DNA from 3 places in the Pseudomonas sp. NyZ201 genome. Region 2 is predicted to be linked to each of the others. Evidence: riboswitches for the same ligand, from Rfam matches in the RefSeq annotation. Region 2 holds a riboswitch; each other region holds the start of a gene.
What was found. Region 2 has a riboswitch for cobalamin ahead of cobW (cobalamin biosynthesis protein CobW). Riboswitches for the same ligand answer to the same signal wherever they lie in the genome.

Region 1 (5,366 bases), 800 kb from region 2:
TTCTCCGGCTTGAGGTTGGGGTTGCCCATCTCGTCGCCGGGCTCGTTGACGTACAACTGCTCGGCGTTGGGCAACTTGTAGGCCGAGCCGAACTGGCCGCGCAGCTTGAGGTTGTCGGTCAGGTCGTACAGCGAGGTGAACATGCCCACGGTGGCGCTGTCGCCACCGCTCAGGTGCTCGCGGCGCACACCGATGCTGGGATGCCAGTCGGGCAGGGCGGCAATCTCGGGGCGCAGTTGCAGATAGAGGGCGTGGGCCTCGGCCTGGTTCTGGTCGATCTTCAAGACATCGTCCTTGCCCTTGAACCACTGGTTGTCGCTGCCGAACACCAGGGTGTGGCCGCCGGGCAGCACGGCTTCTCCCTCGGCCTGCACGCCCCAGTCGCTGAAGCCCCAGTAGTCGTTGTGGTTCTTCACTTCGATGCCGCCGACGCTGGTGTTGTAGACCCGGTTGTAGCGGGTGTCCCAGTCGTTCATGTGGCCTTTGACGAAGTAGCTGAAGTGCTCGTTCAGATGCTGCTGGAAGGTGGCCGTGGCGATCTGCTGGACACGGTCGTTGGTGGTGTTGCGGTTGGCATCGGGGCGCAGGAAGTCGAGGCTGGCCGCGCTGTACTGATAGAACAGTTCCAGGCGGCTGTCGTCGCCGAAACCCTGGGTGGCCTTGGCCCCGAAGGTGTTGACCTCGTAGCTGCGCTTGCGGTCGCTGACCGTTGCGCTGATGGCGCTGCTGCGGTAGGGCTGGTAGCCCTCGGAAATGTTGTGGCTGACATAGGCCAGCAGGCCAAGGTCGCCGAAGCCGTTGCTGAAGATTCGCTCGATACGGGCATCGCCATTGCGTCCGGCGAAGCTGTCCACGCCCAGGTTGACTTGGCCCGAGGCCTCCCGGGACCGCGCATTGCGCGTAACGATATTGATCACTCCGGACACCGCCTGAGTGCCGAACAACAGGCTCTGGCCGCCCTTGAGCACCTCGATGCGTTCGATGGCCGCGGCGGGCAGGGTATCGATGTAGATGCCGCCGTAGAGGCGATTGTTCAGGCGCACACCGTCGAGCATGATCAGGGTGTCGTCGTTGCGCCCGCCCAGCAGCGAATAGGTGCCGTAGTCGAAAGGCCCCTGCTTGGGCGCAACATACAGGCCGGGGACGAACATCTGCAGGACGCGGGTGATATCGGCGCTGGGGCCGGCGCGTTCGATCTGCTCGCGCTCCACCACTTCGATCTTGCTGCCATAGCGGGCCATCTGCGCGATGGTGTCGGATTCCACCGCAGGTGCCGAGACGATTTGCCGATCGAGTTCCAGCGTCGTCGCAAGGGCGCCGCCGTTGCCGCCGAGCAGGCAGCCGATCAGGGGGATGTACCGTGTATTCATTGACTTCTCGAAAAGGACTTTTCGGGAAGCGCACAGGAGGGAGCTGGCGAGCGCGCGCCAGTCTACCGGCTCGTGCCCGCCCACCGCAGGTTTGCCAAATGACTGACGCATCCGTTCTTCAGTCGTGATGCTCCAGGCCGGTCTCCGGGCTTGCGGGTATCGAAGCGCTTCGCCTTCCCATGCGTCTGCACAGTGGCCTGTTGAATGCTTCACTCGCTTACCGTTGCGGGGGCAGCGCCGGACTTGTCCTCAAGGACGCACCGGCTTCCCGTTTCACCTGCCGCGCGGCGGCGGCAGACACCTGAAACGGGCGGCATCTGACCATCGGGATGACCGTTCGTCAACCTGCGCTTTTCGCCCGGGCATAAAAAACGGCACCGCGCGGGGTGCCGTTTTCATTCGCGCGGGCAGGTTACTTGTGCAGTTCTTCCGCGGCGTACAGGGTGTTTTCCAGCAGGCAGGCGCGGGTCATCGGGCCCACGCCGCCCGGCACCGGAGTGATCCAGCCGGCGCGGGGCAGGGCGGTCTCGTAGACCACGTCGCCGACCAGCTTGCCATCTTCCTGGCGATTGATGCCGACGTCGATGACGATGGCGCCTTCCTTGATCCATTCACCCTTGACCAAGCCCGGCTTGCCGGCAGCCACCACCACCAGGTCGGCACGGCCGACGTGGCCGGCGAGGTCCTTGGTGAAGCGATGGGTAACGGTGACGGTGCAGCCGGCCAGCAGCAGTTCCATGGCCATCGGGCGACCGACGATGTTGGAAGCGCCGACAACCACGGCGTTCATGCCGTAGAGGTCCTGCCCGGTGCTTTGCAGCAGGGTCATGATGCCTTTCGGGGTGCACGGGCGGAGCAGCGGAATGCGCTGGGCCAGGCGGCCGATGTTGTAGGGGTGGAAACCGTCGACGTCCTTGTCCGGGCGGATGCGCTCCAGCAGCAGGGAGGCGTCGAGGTGGGCCGGCAACGGCAGTTGCAGGAGGATGCCGTCGATGTTCGCGTCGTCGTTGAGGCGATCGATCAGGTCGGTCAGTTCCTGCTGGCTGGTGCTGCTGGGCAGGTCGAAGGCTTGCGAGATGAAGCCGACTTCCTCGCAGTCCTTGCGCTTGTGCGAAACGTAGACTTGGGAAGCCGGGTCGGTGCCAACCAGGATCACCGCCAGGCCGGGGGTGCGCAGCCCTTGCTGGCGACGTTCAACGACACGTTGGGCGATCTGCTGGCGCAGGCTGGCGGCGATCGCCTTGCCGTCGATAAGTTGTGCAGTCATGACGGGTGATTAACCATCGAGAGAAAAAAAGAGCGCGCATTCTCTCATGAGCCGCGCGCAGGGCAAAGGCGCTTGGTCCGGCAAATAGCCTAAGCCCTTCAATAAAATGAATTTTTTTGAGAAATCTGTTGACGCTATTTCAGTGCGTCTATAAGATGCGCCTCACTTGTCGGGCAGGGCCTAGCACTGGTTAGCAAGGTCGGGCAGAATAAGCGGATTTTGGCTTGTTCGGTACGGCCGAAAGTTAATTTGTAATCGCAAGCGAAAGCAGATTAAATGTGCGCCCGTAGCTCAGCTGGATAGAGCATCCGCCTTCTAAGCGGATGGTCGCAGGTTCGAGTCCTGCCGGGTGCGCCAATCAAAGGCAGCTTTGGCACAAGTAAAAGCAGCATGCAATATGGTGGGCGTAGCTCAGTTGGTAGAGCGCAGGATTGTGATTCCTGTGGTCGAGGGTTCGATTCCCTTCGTCCACCCCATATTCCAGAAGGCGCCTGATGAAAGTCTGGCGCCTTTGCTTTAAATGCTTCACGCGGACGTGGTGAAATTGGTAGACACACTGGATTTAGGTTCCAGCGGCGCAAGCTGTAAGAGTTCGAGTCTCTTCGTCCGCACCATTCAAGCTTTTCCCGTCGCACGTTGAAGCGGGAATGCCGGCAACACCGCGCTGAGAAGCGCGTACAGCTATGGTGGGCGTAGCTCAGTTGGTAGAGCGCAGGATTGTGATTCCTGTGGTCGAGGGTTCGATTCCCTTCGTCCACCCCATATTTTGAAAGGCGCCTGGTGAATAACCAGGCGCCTTTTTCTTTTTTTGGGGCGGAGGCGTGTGGGGCGGGTTCGAGATCATTCGGTCAGCCTGGCCATTTCATCGCTGGTCAAGCCGAGGTTTTCTTTGAGGCGAGCTAATTCTGCCGATGACGGCGGTGTGTAATGCTCCATGGTGGCCCCGGGGTCAGGTAAACAGATATTTGACTGTAAGCGCGGTGATTGCTGCCACCGATCCCACCAGGGCTGAAGCGATGGCCAGCGGGTACCAGAAAGTCTCGCGTGTAAGCTTGCGCGACTCTGCCGCAAGTTTCGCGCTTTCGGCGGCGAGCTTGCCGGTCTCAGCGCTCAGCTTGACTGTTTCGGCCATGAGCTTGGCGATCTCGGCGTGAATCTTTTCGGCTTCGGTGCTCATGTCGGCTGTGGTCATCGATTCATCCTTCCGGGAGGCGGGTCGTGCGGCACGCGCTGCTCTTGAAAAAGAGCATGTGCCCCAAAGGTGTGTGGCGCAAGCTGGTTGAACCTTCAGGATGCGGCTTGATCCGTGCTGGGTATTTTGCCTTTGGTTCCCCAGTGAGGGTCAAATCGGTACTCAATCCAAACGTTTCGGGGCTACGGCACATGGCCACTGGTGATGATCGGTGCGGTCCGAACTCGCTGGCGGGTGTCCTTCCGTTGGTGTGGGATGGCTGGTAACGCTCGAATAAAAGCTGATAGATTTCAGGGGGTTGATCAAGTGCCAGTGCCCTGGCAAGCAGGTAGTGAAGATGATTGCTAAAGAGTCCCGTCAGGCAGTTGCGCTGGAGCGCTTCGCCCAGGCCAACCCGCAGTTGCTGGCGGAAATCGCTGTGTTGAGCGACGTCGAGCAGCGGCAGCAGATCCAGTGGGCGTTCGAGGATGAGGCGCAGGCGCAGGGTATCGAGCCCTGGGAGTTGACGCTGCGGCTTGTCGCGGAGTCGCCTGAGGAGCTGCAGGTCATGCGTCTGGAGGTTCATCGCGAGGTGGCCGAGGCGCTGGGCATGAGTTGGGAAGAGTACTGCGACTTCAACGAGATCGACGGTCTCTCCGGCTGATCGCGGGTGGCTTGTCGATTGCTTTTCGGGTGGTGCAATGGCTCTGTCTCGCAGGTTGCAGTGCTGCGCTGGCGCCGCCCGGGCTTTTCTGAAAAATATTGAGAGCCGATGCTGTCCGTCTCCGGGTCGAACAGGGTGACTTCTGGTGTCTGAGCTACTAGAATGCTTGCCCTTGATTCTGGAGTCGGGTATCGCCGGCTAACGTCTGTGCAACGAGGAATATTCATGCAAGTTTCTGTTGAAAATACTTCCGCTCTCGAGCGTCGTATGACCATCGCCGTTCCGGCAGAGCGCGTCGAGACCGAAGTCAACAAGCGTCTGCAACAGACTGCCCGTCGCGCCAAGGTTCCAGGCTTCCGTCCTGGCAAGGTGCCTATGAGCGTGATCCGTCAGCGTTACGAAGACGCTGCCCGTCAGGAAGCGTTCGGTGATCTGGTCCAGGCTTCCTTCTACGAAGCCGTCGTCGAGCAGAAGCTGAACCCGGCCGGTGCTCCTGCCGTCGAGCCAAAGTCGTTCGAAAAAGGCAAGGACCTGGAATACGTTGCAATCTTCGAAGTGTTCCCCGAGTTCACCGTTTCCGGTTTCGAATCGATTGCCGTCGAGCGCCTGAGCGCTGACGTCAGTGACGCCGACCTGGACAACATGCTGGAAGTGCTGCGCAAGCAGAACACCCGTTTCGAAGCCACTGATCGCGCTGCCCAGAACGAAGACCAGCTGAACATCGATTTCGTTGGCAAGATCGACGGCGAAGCCTTCGCTGGCGGTTCTGCCAAGGGCACCCAGCTGGTTCTGGGCTCCGGCCGCATGATCCCTGGCTTCGAAGAAGGCCTGGTCGGCGCCAAGGCGGGTGAAGAGCGTGTTCTGACCCTGACCTTCCCCGAGGACTACCAGAAC
Region 2 (5,366 bases):
CGGCTGCAATTCACCCCCACAATTCGGGCATTTGCCCTTCAATTGGTCGCCTGCACAGCTACGGCAGTAAGTGCATTCGAACGAACAGATCATCGCGTCGCGACTGTCGCCCGGCAGTGGTGTGGCGCAGCATTCGCAGCAAGGACGAAGTTCCAGCATCGGGGCAATCCTTTCTCGGGTGGTGGTTGCCGTAGAGTGCAGGCCCGCCAACGGCAGTGCAAGGGGCCTCAGGGCCGGTACAGGTGGGCATGCCCGGCACGGTACAACGCCGATTCGCGGAAACTGTCGCTGGCCAGAACACGACCCACCAGGATCAGCGCGGTACGCCGGAAGCCCTTGACCGCCGTCAGTGCGACGATATCGTCCAGCGTCCCCAGCACCCAGTCCTGGTCCGGCCACGTCGCGCGGTGGACCACGGCGATCGGGCAGTCGCCGCCGTAATGCGGGCGCAGTTCCTCGACGATCTTCGGCAGATGGCGCACCCCCAGGTGAATCGCCATGGTCGTCTTGTGGCTGGCCAGGCTGGCGAGGGCTTCGCCTTCGGGCATCGGCGAGGAATCGGCGAAGCGGGTGAGGATCACGCTCTGGGCGATGTCCGGCAGGGTCAGTTCGCAGCCGAGCAGGGCGGCGCTGGCCGCCGTGGCCGTGACCCCGGGGATGATCTCGTAGGGAATCCCCAGCTCGCGCAGGTGGCGGATCTGCTCGCCGATGGCGCCATACAGGCTGGGGTCGCCGCTGTGCACCCGGGCGACATCCTGACCCTTGGCATGGGCGGCGGCAATCGCCTCGATGATCTGTTGCAGGTGCAGTTCTGCACTGTTGATCAGGGTCTCGGCGTTATGCCCGTCGAGCACAGCGGCGGGCACCAGCGAGCCGGCATAGATGATGACCGGGCACCGGCGGATCAGGCGCTGGCCCTTGACGGTGATCAGCTCCGGATCGCCAGGGCCGGCGCCGATGAAATAGACGGTCATGGGAAGTCTCTGGAAAACGGAATGACGGATTATCCGCCAGAAGCAGGGAGCCAGGCCAATGCCAGGGTCATATCGTCGCGCACGATGCGTTCGACGCGCAGTGCGGCCAGCCCGCCGCCCAGTTGTTCGGCCAGGGCCAGGGCGCTGCTTTCCGCCACGCCATAACAGCCGCTGTGCTGAAAGGCAATGGCCGAACGATGGCTAAGGCGCGGGGTATAGGCAGCGAGTTGCACGGCACTGAAGAAGTGCAGGGGCAGGCCGAGATCGGCAGCCAGTTGCAGCAGGCCGGGTTCCTGGCGCTTGAGATCGATGCTGGCAAGACCAACCAGCGCGGCGAAAGGCAGGTTGCGCGACTGCATGACATCGCGCAGCAACCCGGCCAGTTCGCTGGCCGGAGCGCCACGCCGGCAACCCAGCCCGGCGTACAGCGACGCTACGCCGGGCGGGACGGCCATCAGGCGGACTGCCGCCGGTACAGCCAGGCGCTGATCAGGCCCAGGGCCAGCCAGAAACCGGCATTGGTCAGCAACGAAGCGACAATGAACTGCGATTCCAGGGCTTCCGGCGCCAGGCTTTCATGCACTTCCGGCTGCGGCGCGCCGATCACATGGGGAATTGCCAGCAGAATCAGACCGGCGATTTTCAGCACCCAGTTGCCGGCAAACACCATCAGTGCCAGGCCGACAGCGGTGGCAGCGGCGGTGCCAACCCACCAGAACTGGCGCTGGGCCAGGTCTGCGGCCGCAGTGCCGGGCAGTTCCGGTGGCAGGCCGAGGTTCGGCGCCAGGCAGAACACGGCGAACCCGCCCAGGCCCCAAAGCGCGCCGGCACCGATGCTGCGTGGACTGCGCAGGGTGTACATGCCCGCCAGCAACAAGGCGAAGCCTACCGCGACCACCAGGTTGCCGCCGGTGGTGGACAGCACGCGCTGCCAGCCATCTTCCGGCGACCAGGCTTCGGCGTCGTGGTGATGGCTTTCGCCAGCGGCGGCGTCGGCATGCTCGTGCTCATGGGCGGCAGCCGGTGCAGAGCCCTCGTAGGTTTCCGCCTGGAGAATCAGCGGCGCGACCCAGAAGCTTTGCAGCACGGTCAGCAGCAAGGCCGCGAGCAGCCCGGTAAAGCCCGCGGTACGGGCAATGCGAGTGAACATGATGCGACCTCAGTGGCAAGGGAAGGCGGCGCTGTGGCGGGTATCGTGGGCGGCGTTGTGCACCGCTTCGATATGCGAGAAGCCGGCGAAATAGACCAGGCACAGGCCCAGTACCGAGGCGCTGACGGCAGCGACGACGCGTTGGCTGAGGGTGGTGGAGGTAGTGCTGGCGTGACTGGCGGTGGTGGTGACGGGCATGGCGCTTTCCTTTTGCAGTTGTCGTGGCAACAGGCAAGCGCGAAGAACTCCGGGGCATGGAAGTCCAGGAGTGCAACGTCGCCCGCCCACCGCGGGTTTGGTCAAATCGGTCGTGGGCCGGTCTCCGGGCTTTCAAGGGGCCATGGGCCTGGGCGTCTCCTTCCCATGCCGGACTGCTGGCACAGTGGATCAGACGTTTTCCTCGATTACCGTTGCGGGGGCAGCACCGGACTTGCCACGGTCTTGAAGACCACCGCGCACCGGTTTCCCGTTTCACCTTTTGCAATAAAAAGGCACCCAAACGAATTGCGTTAGGAAATCACGCGCGTTGACATCCGTCAATACAGCGGTTGACCGCCCTCCGGGCACTGCGTAGCCTTGCCGGTTCGAGGTTCTCCGACACGGGTCGGAGCTAAGACGGGAACGCGGTGCCGAAGCCGCGGCTGCCCCCGCAACTGTAGGCGTTGAGCCCACCGACCATTGCCACTGCCGGTTATATAAGGCGGGAAGGCGTCGATGGCGTCCCGAGGACACAATGCAAGCCAGGAGACCTGCCTCGACCAGATTCCACATTAACCGGGCGGGGTGATCCGGTGGCGAACGCGTCCAGACCGCACGGTGCCTGGCCTCCGTCCCCATGCCCGCCATGCTGCCAAGGGCATCCGACATGAAAACACTGGCCAAACTTCCCGTTACCATCGTCACCGGCTTCCTCGGCTCGGGCAAGACCACCTTGCTGCGCCATATGCTCGACAACGCCAATGGCCGCCGTATCGCGGTGATCGTCAACGAGTTCGGCGAGCTGGGCATCGATGGCGAAATCCTCAAGCAATGCAGCATCGGTTGCACCGAGGAAGAGGCCAACGGCCGCGTCTACGAACTGGCCAACGGCTGCCTGTGCTGCACGGTGCAGGAAGAGTTCTTCCCGGTGATGCGCGAGCTGGTGGCGCGCCGTGGCGACCTGGACCAGATCCTCATCGAAACCAGCGGCCTTGCCTTGCCCAAACCGCTGGTCCAGGCGTTCCAGTGGCCGGAAATCCGCAATGCCTGCACCGTCGATGCGGTGATCACCGTGGTCGACAGCCCGGCCGTGGCCGCCGGCACCTTCGCCGCCTTCCCCGACCAGGTCGATGCCCAGCGCAAGCTTGACCCGAACCTGGACCACGAATCGCCACTGCACGAGCTGTTCGCCGACCAACTGGCCAGCGCCGACCTGGTGATTCTCAACAAGTGCGACCAGATCGCCCCTGAAGCCCTGGCCGCCGTGCGTACCGAGGTCGAGGAAGAGCTGCCGCCCGCGGTCAAGGTGGTCGAAGCGAGCAAGGGCGTGCTGCCGCTGGACGTGCTGCTGGGCCTGGGGGCCGAGTCCGAGGCCCATATCGACGGCCGCCGCACCCACCATGATTCGCACCATGACGGCGACGATGACCACGACGATCACGACCACGACGCCTTCGACTCCATCTCCCTCGACCTGCCGGAAGCCGACGAAAGCCTACTGCTCGACGCCTTGACCCAACTGGTCAGCGAGACCGGCATCCTGCGCGTCAAGGGCTTCGCGGCGATTCCGGGCAAGCCGATGCGCCTGCTGATCCAGGGCGTGGGCAGCCGTTTCGACAAGCATTTCGACCGCGCCTGGCGCAGCGACGAAGCGCGCATCACCCGCCTGGTGCTGATTGGCCAGGACCTCGATGCCTCGGCCCTCGAAGCGCGGCTGCGCGCGGCCCTGGGCGCCTGATCCATGCACCTGCTGCGGACCCAGCCCGGCGGCTTCGTGCCGGACGACAGCATTGCCGACCTCGGCCAGACCCCGGCCGAACTGGTGATTCTCTGCAGCGGTGATTCGCACCTGGCGTTGCTGGCGGAAGCCGCCCGCGAGCTGCCGGAGGATTACCCCAGCCTGCGCCTGGCCAACCCCATGCAGGTACAGAACCACGCCTCGGTCGACCTCTACGTCGACCAGGTGTTGCGCCACGCCAGGGTGATCCTGGTGTCGCTGCACGGCGGCATCGGCTATTGGCGCTATGGCGTCGAGCAGCTTGTCGAACTGGCGACCCGTGGCGTGAAGCTCATCCTGGTCCCGGGTGACGATCGCCCGGACCCGGAGCTGAGCAGCCTGGGCAACGTCGCAGCCGAGCAGGCCGAGCGCCTCTGGCACTTCCTGCGCCAGGGCGGCAAGGCCAATGCCCTGAACCTGTTCAACTGCCTCGCCAGTTCCTGGCTGGGGCGCGATTACCCCTGGGACGAACCACGGCAACTGCCGCGTACCAGCCTGTATCACCCGCGTCATGCCGAGGCCGGAATGGCCCACTGGCGCGCCGATTGGCACGCCGGGCGACCCGTTGTGCCGATCCTGTTCTATCGCTCCCATCTGCAAGCGGCCAACACCGGTTTTATCGATGTGTTGTGCCAGCGGCTGGAAAACACCGGGCTGAATCCGCTGCCGATCGCCGTGGCCAGCCTGAAGGAGGCCGGCTGCCTGGCCCAGGTCGAGGACTGGCTGGACGAAACCGATGCGGCGTTGATCATCAACACCACCGGTTTCGCCCAGTCGAGCCCGGAACAGCCGCACCTGCGCCCGTTCCGCCGCGATATCCCGGTGCTGCAGGCGATCTGCGCCCAGGACAACGAACCCGGCTGGCAGGCCAGCGAGCAAGGCCTCGGCGCCCGCGACCTGGCCATGCACATCGCTTTGCCGGAACTGGACGGGCGCATCATCACCCGACCGATCAGCTTCAAGGACCTGGCCTGGCGCAGCGAGCGCAGCCAGTCCGATGTGGTCTGCTACCGGCCGCAGCCCGAGCGCATGGACTTCGTTGCGGAGCTTGCGCGGCGCTGGTGCGCGCTGGCGCGCCTGCCCAACCGGCAGAAGCGCGTGGCCCTGGTACTGGCTAACTACCCGACCCGGGATGGCCGCATCGGCAACGGTGTCGGCCTGGATACCCCGGCAGCGGCGCTGAATATCCTGCGTGCCCTGAAACAGCAGGATTACCCGGTGGGCGAGCTGCCGGACAGCGGCACCCGGCTGATCCACGACCTGCTCG
Region 3 (5,366 bases), 1.9 Mb from region 2:
CCGGCAGCGACCACGACACTTTCGCGCAACTAAGCGATTCGCAGCGGTGTCAGACACACGGCGACTATGCTGAAAAGCTAGTCGCCGTGCGTGTTTACAGAAAACGTCTAATCTGATTTCTCACCACTTATTCCGGCCCCGCGCCGGGCTCCTTCAGACAGGATGTTCTGATGAAGACGATGATGGCGCGTTCAGCGGTATTGTCCCTGGCAGCACTGCTCGGTGCCTGCTCCAGCCAGGCTCCGACCCCGGCCCCGGTGGTCCAGCCGGCCTATGTTCCTGCCCAGATCAGCTACTCGCCAGCCGCTGAGGACGTGCTTTTCCGCGCCCTTGGCCTGGTCGGCACGCCCTATCGCTGGGGCGGCAATACGCCGGATTCCGGCTTCGATTGCAGTGGCCTGATCGGTTATGTCTACCGCGATGCGGCAGGTATTTCCCTGCCACGTTCGACCCGCGAGATGATCGTCATGCGTGCTCCGGACGTTCAGCGTGATGCGCTGCAATCGGGGGATGTGGTGTTCTTTGCGACGAACGGTGCGAGCCAGGTGAACCACGCTGGCATCTACGTCGGGGAAGGGCGCTTCGTGCATGCTCCATCCACCGGTGGGACGGTGCGGCTGGATTATCTGTCGAACAACTACTGGCAGAAGTCTTACCTGAATGCGAAGCGGGTGTTGATGGCGCCTGCACATCTGGCACATAACCCGTAGGAAGGGCGTACGCGGACCTTGTGGGAGCGGGTTCACCCGCGATGCGGTGGTGAATTCACCGACGTCATCGCGGGTGAACCCGCTCCTACAAGGTCCGCGTACGCCCGTTAGTTCGTCCTGCTCACCCGCCACACCACATTCCCCACATCATCCGCCACCAGCACTCCACCCCTCTGGTCAGTGACCACGCCCACGGGCCTGCCCATGGCCTTGCCCTCTTCGTTCAAGAAGCCCGTCAGCAGGTCCACCGGTTTACCCGCAGGTTTGCCTTCGCTATTGAACGGCACGAAAAGAACCTTGTAGCCACTGTGCGGCTTGCGGTTCCACGAGCCATGCTGGCCGATGAACGCACCCTGGTCGAACGGCGGCGGCAGTGCCCCGGCCTCGGCGAAGGCCAGGCCCAGCGAGGCGGTATGGGGGCCGACCGCATAGTCGGGGGCGATGGCCTTGGCCACCAGGTTGGGATCCTGCGGGTCTACCCGCACATCCACGTGCTGGCCGTAATAGCTGTAGGGCCAGCCATAGAAGGCTCCATCCTGCACCGAGGTGATGTAGTCCGGTACCAGGTCACTGCCGATCTCGTCGCGTTCGTTCACGGCGGTCCATAGCTGTCCGCTGTGCGGCTCCCAGGCCAGGCCGTTGGGGTTGCGCAGGCCGGAAGCGAAGATCCGGTGCTGGCCGGTGGCCGGGTCCACTTCCCAGATCGCCGCACGTCCTTCTTCCTTGTCCATGCCGTTCTCGGCCACGTTGCTGTTGGAGCCGACGGTGACGTAGAGCTTGCTGCCGTCCTTGCTGGCGATCACGTTCTTGGTCCAGTGGTGGTTCAGCGGCCCGCCCGGCAACTCGGTGACCGGCTCGCCGGTGCCATTCAGCGAGGTGGCGCCCTCCTGGTACTTGAAGCGCAGCAGGCGGTCGGTATCGGCAACGTACAGGTCATTGCCGACCAGGGCCATGCCGAAGGGTGAATTGAGATCCTTGAGGAATACCGTGCGGGTTTCCGCCACGCCATCCTTGTCAGCATCGCGCAGCAGGGTGATGCGGTTGGCGCTGGGCACCCCGGCGCCGGCCTTGGCCATGACCTTCTTCATCACCCAGCCGCGGATGCCCTTGCTGTCCTCGGGCTTCTCCGGCGCGTTGGTTTCCGCCACCAGTACGTCGCCGTTGGGCAGGACATACAGCCAGCGCGGATGGTCCAGGCCATCGGCGAACGCGGCCACCCGCGTGCCCTGGGCCGCCTTGGGCGTGCTGCCGTCGGGCCAGCCCACCGCCGGGGCGATGTTCACCGTGGGGATCAGGGTCTTGTTCGGCTCCGGCAATTGCGGCGAAGGGCCGCTGCCATCCGTGACCTGGAGGCGGGCGGATTCGCCGCAGGCGGTCAGGCCGGTGGTGATGGCCAGCAGGATGGCGAGGCGCAGGGTGGGCATGGTCTGACTCCTTGGGAAGATCCTAAGAAGTCAGAGATTGAATCATGCAGGGAGGTTCAATTACCGGGGACCGCTCCAAGGCAGCCCAAAGTATTTCAGGCCTGCTTCAGGAGCAGCGCCACTCCCGGATAGTACTGCCCCACCTCGTCATGCAACTTGCGATACCCATACGGAAAACACCAGGCAATCGCACAGGCGGTGTGCTTTTGCAGATCGTCCACCAGGTCCTGCAACTCCTCCGGGCTGGCATGCTGCCCCAGCTTGCTCGGGCTGACGAACAGTGCCGCGATCTTCAACTGGCTCGGATAGGCGATGGCCTTGGCCTGCGTGGCCGTCTCCTGCAGCGCCCCGTCCAGGTCCAGGCGTCCGACCCTGGGCCAGCGCTGCTGGGCGTGCAGGTAGGCGGATTCATCCTTGCTGGCGATCAGCAGGTCGCAGTGCGCGGCGCGGTCGCCGTCATCCCGCTGTTTCTTGCTCTGGTAACCCTGCAAGGTCACCAGCTCGGCCTGCCAGAGCGCCGCCGAAAACAGCCCCAGGTTGCCTTGCATCCCTTGCCAGTACGGACCTTCGTTGTCGCCCAGGGTCTGGTTGAAACGTTCGATGCATTCGCCCCAGCGTTCAAGTGCCGGACGCAGGAACTCCAGGCGAGGATTATTGATGATCAGGCCTTGCATGCTGCTCTCCTTGGTCATTGTTGTACGAGCTACAGCTACAGCGAAAAATCATGGCAATGTGATATCACTGGCTTGGAGTGTGGCACAACGTGAAAGTTGCGCCGTTGGTCGCAATGTGATGGGTGTCTCCAATTGACGCTCCGGGCCCAACCCTCTAACCTTCGCGACGTGTTTCAGGTGCCCCGTGACTGCAAGGTCGACCGGGTGAAACAGGGAAGCCGGTGCGACTCCGGCGCTGCCCCCGCAACGGTAAATCGAGTCAAGACCGCGCATGGCCACTGGGTGTTCGAACCCGGGAAGGCGCCCGGTCAGGATCGCCCGGCGATCCGCTCGTGAGCCCGGAGACCGGCCTGCAAACAGTCAACGGCACCACGGCGGGTGGTGCGCGGTTCTCCGGGCCCTTGCGCCCGGTGCCAGCGCGTCCCTCCGTGCCCCCATCCCCTCAGCTGTCGCCGCTTGGCGTCAGTGGCCCGCGGAGACCCCCGATGAGCGAATCCCCCGAACGTGACCAACGCCACCTGGCGCGCATGCAGCGCAAGAAGGCGGTGATCGACGAGCGTATCGCCAATGCCCCCAACGAATGCGGCCTGCTGCTGGTGCTCAGTGGCAACGGCAAGGGCAAGAGCAGCTCGGCCTTCGGCATGCTCGCCCGGGCCATGGGCCACGGAATGCAATGCGGCGTGGTGCAGTTCATCAAGGGGCGCAATGCCACCGGCGAGGAACTGTTCTTCCGGCGCTTTCCCGAGCAGGTGCGCTATCACGTCATGGGTGAGGGGTTCACCTGGGAAACCCAGGACCGCCAGCGCGATATCGCCGCTGCCGAGGCTGCCTGGGAAGTGTCCCGACAACTGTTGCGCGACCCGCAGATCGGTTTCGTCGTGCTCGATGAACTGAATATCGCCCTCAAGCACGGCTACCTCGACCTCGACAGCGTGCTCGCCGACCTCCAGGCCCGCCCGCCGATGCAGCATGTGATCGTTACTGGTCGCGGCGCCAAGGACGAAATGATCGAGCTGGCCGATACGGTCACCGAGATGGGCATGGTCAAGCACGCGTTCCAGGCCGGCATCCGCGCGCAGAAGGGCGTCGAACTATGAGCGACACCCGGCATTGCCCGGCGGTGCTGATCGCCGCGCCGGCTTCCGGCCAGGGCAAGACCACCGTCACTGCCGCCCTGGCCCGCTTGCATCGCAACCAGGGGCGCAAGGTCCGCGTGTTCAAGTGCGGCCCGGACTTTCTCGACCCGATGATCCTCGAACGGGCCAGCGGTGCCCCGGTGTACCAGCTCGACCTGTGGATGGTCGGTGCCGAGGAAAGCCGGCGCCTGCTCTGGGAAGCGGCGGGCGAGGCCGACCTGATCCTGATCGAAGGGGTGATGGGGTTGTTCGACGGCACGCCGTCCAGCGCCGACCTCGCCCGTCACTTCGGCGTGCCGGTACTGGCGGTGATCGACGGTACCGCCATGGCCCAGACCTTCGGCGCCCTGGCACTGGGCCTGGCCCGTTATCAGCCCGACCTGCCCTTTGCCGGCGTGCTCGCCAACCGGGTTGGCTCGCTGCGCCATGCACAACTGCTCGAAGGCAGCCTGACCGAAGGCTTGCGCTGGTACGGCGGCCTGTCCCGGGAAACCGGGATCGAGTTGCCGAGTCGCCACCTCGGCCTGGTCCAGGCCAGCGAACTGACCGACCTCGACCTGCGCCTCGACGCTGCTGCCAAGGCCCTGGGTGATAGTTGCCAGTCCTCCTTGCCGCCGCCCGTGGCCTTCGAGCAGCCCGCTCCCCGGCCTATCGAGCCCATGCTGGAAGGCGTGCGCATCGCCGTGGCTCGTGACGAAGCCTTTGCCTTCACCTATGGCGCCAGCCTCGACCTGCTGCGGGAGATGGGCGCCGAGCTGCGCTTCTTCTCGCCGATCCATGATGGCGAACTGCCGGACGCCGAAAGCCTGTACCTGCCGGGCGGCTATCCGGAGTTGCATCACCATGCCCTGGCCGCCAACGCACCGATGCTGGCGGCGATCCGTGCCCATCACCAGGCCGGCAAGCCGCTGCTGGCCGAATGCGGTGGCATGCTTTACCTGCTCGAAGCCCTGACCGATGTCGCCGGCGAACGGGCCGAACTGGCCGGCCTCCTGCCGGGCGAGGCGAACATGCAGAAGCGCCTTGCCGCCCTGGCATTGCAGAGCGTGGAATTGCCGGAAGGCACGCTGCGCGGCCATACCTATCACCATTCCCTGACCAGCACCGCACTGGAGCCCATCGCCCGGGGCCAGAGCCCCAATGGCGGGCGCGGCGCGGAAGCGGTGTACCGTATCGGCCGGCTGACGGCCTCCTACGTGCACTTCTACTTTCCGTCCAACCCCGCTGCGCTGGCGGTGCTGCTGGCGCCATGAACGAGCACGCCTACAGCGAGGCCGAGCGAGCGGCCATCTACCGGGCCATTGGCGAACGTCGCGATATGCGTCATTTCAGTGGTGGCGAGGTGGCGCCGGAGCTCCTTGCGCGCCTGCTCGAGGCGGCGCACCAGGCACCCAGCGTCGGCCTGATGCAGCCCTGGCGTTT

Region 1: linked by a shared signal. The riboswitch ahead of ACPFMA_RS18730 (TonB-dependent receptor plug domain-containing protein) and the one ahead of cobW (cobalamin biosynthesis protein CobW) in region 2 are both predicted to bind cobalamin.
Region 3: linked by a shared signal. The riboswitch ahead of cobO (cob(I)yrinic acid a,c-diamide adenosyltransferase) and the one ahead of cobW (cobalamin biosynthesis protein CobW) in region 2 are both predicted to bind cobalamin.

Annotation. Positions count from the first base shown of each region.
Region 1 is NZ_CP187557.1:4,216,892-4,222,257, reverse strand. It holds gene ACPFMA_RS18730 (TonB-dependent receptor plug domain-containing protein) at 1-1,370, opposite strand, end outside; cobalamin riboswitch at 1,489-1,690, opposite strand; gene folD (bifunctional methylenetetrahydrofolate dehydrogenase/methenyltetrahydrofolate cyclohydrolase FolD) at 1,783-2,637, opposite strand; tRNA gene ACPFMA_RS18720 (tRNA-Arg) at 2,918-2,994, shown strand; tRNA gene ACPFMA_RS18715 (tRNA-His) at 3,038-3,113, shown strand; tRNA gene ACPFMA_RS18710 (tRNA-Leu) at 3,167-3,251, shown strand; tRNA gene ACPFMA_RS18705 (tRNA-His) at 3,324-3,399, shown strand; gene ACPFMA_RS18700 (hypothetical protein) at 3,587-3,829, opposite strand; gene ACPFMA_RS18695 (DUF6388 family protein) at 4,167-4,472, shown strand; gene tig (trigger factor) at 4,698-5,366, shown strand, end outside.
Region 2 is NZ_CP187557.1:3,413,812-3,419,177, reverse strand. It holds gene ACPFMA_RS15175 (DUF1272 domain-containing protein) at 1-159, opposite strand, end outside; gene cobM (precorrin-4 C(11)-methyltransferase) at 228-974, opposite strand; gene ACPFMA_RS15165 (cobalamin biosynthesis protein) at 1,004-1,429, opposite strand; gene ACPFMA_RS15160 (CbtA family protein) at 1,429-2,124, opposite strand; gene ACPFMA_RS15155 (CbtB domain-containing protein) at 2,134-2,322, opposite strand; cobalamin riboswitch at 2,420-2,638, opposite strand; cobalamin riboswitch at 2,695-2,895, shown strand; gene cobW (cobalamin biosynthesis protein CobW) at 2,990-4,060, shown strand; gene cobN (cobaltochelatase subunit CobN) at 4,064-5,366, shown strand, end outside.
Region 3 is NZ_CP187557.1:1,511,420-1,516,785, forward strand. It holds gene ACPFMA_RS06965 (C40 family peptidase) at 1-33, shown strand, start outside; gene ACPFMA_RS06970 (NlpC/P60 family protein) at 171-710, shown strand; gene ACPFMA_RS06975 (PQQ-dependent sugar dehydrogenase) at 818-2,134, opposite strand; gene ACPFMA_RS06980 (hypothetical protein) at 2,230-2,808, opposite strand; cobalamin riboswitch at 2,967-3,176, shown strand; gene cobO (cob(I)yrinic acid a,c-diamide adenosyltransferase) at 3,294-3,905, shown strand; gene ACPFMA_RS06990 (cobyrinate a,c-diamide synthase) at 3,902-5,197, shown strand; gene bluB (5,6-dimethylbenzimidazole synthase) at 5,194-5,366, shown strand, end outside.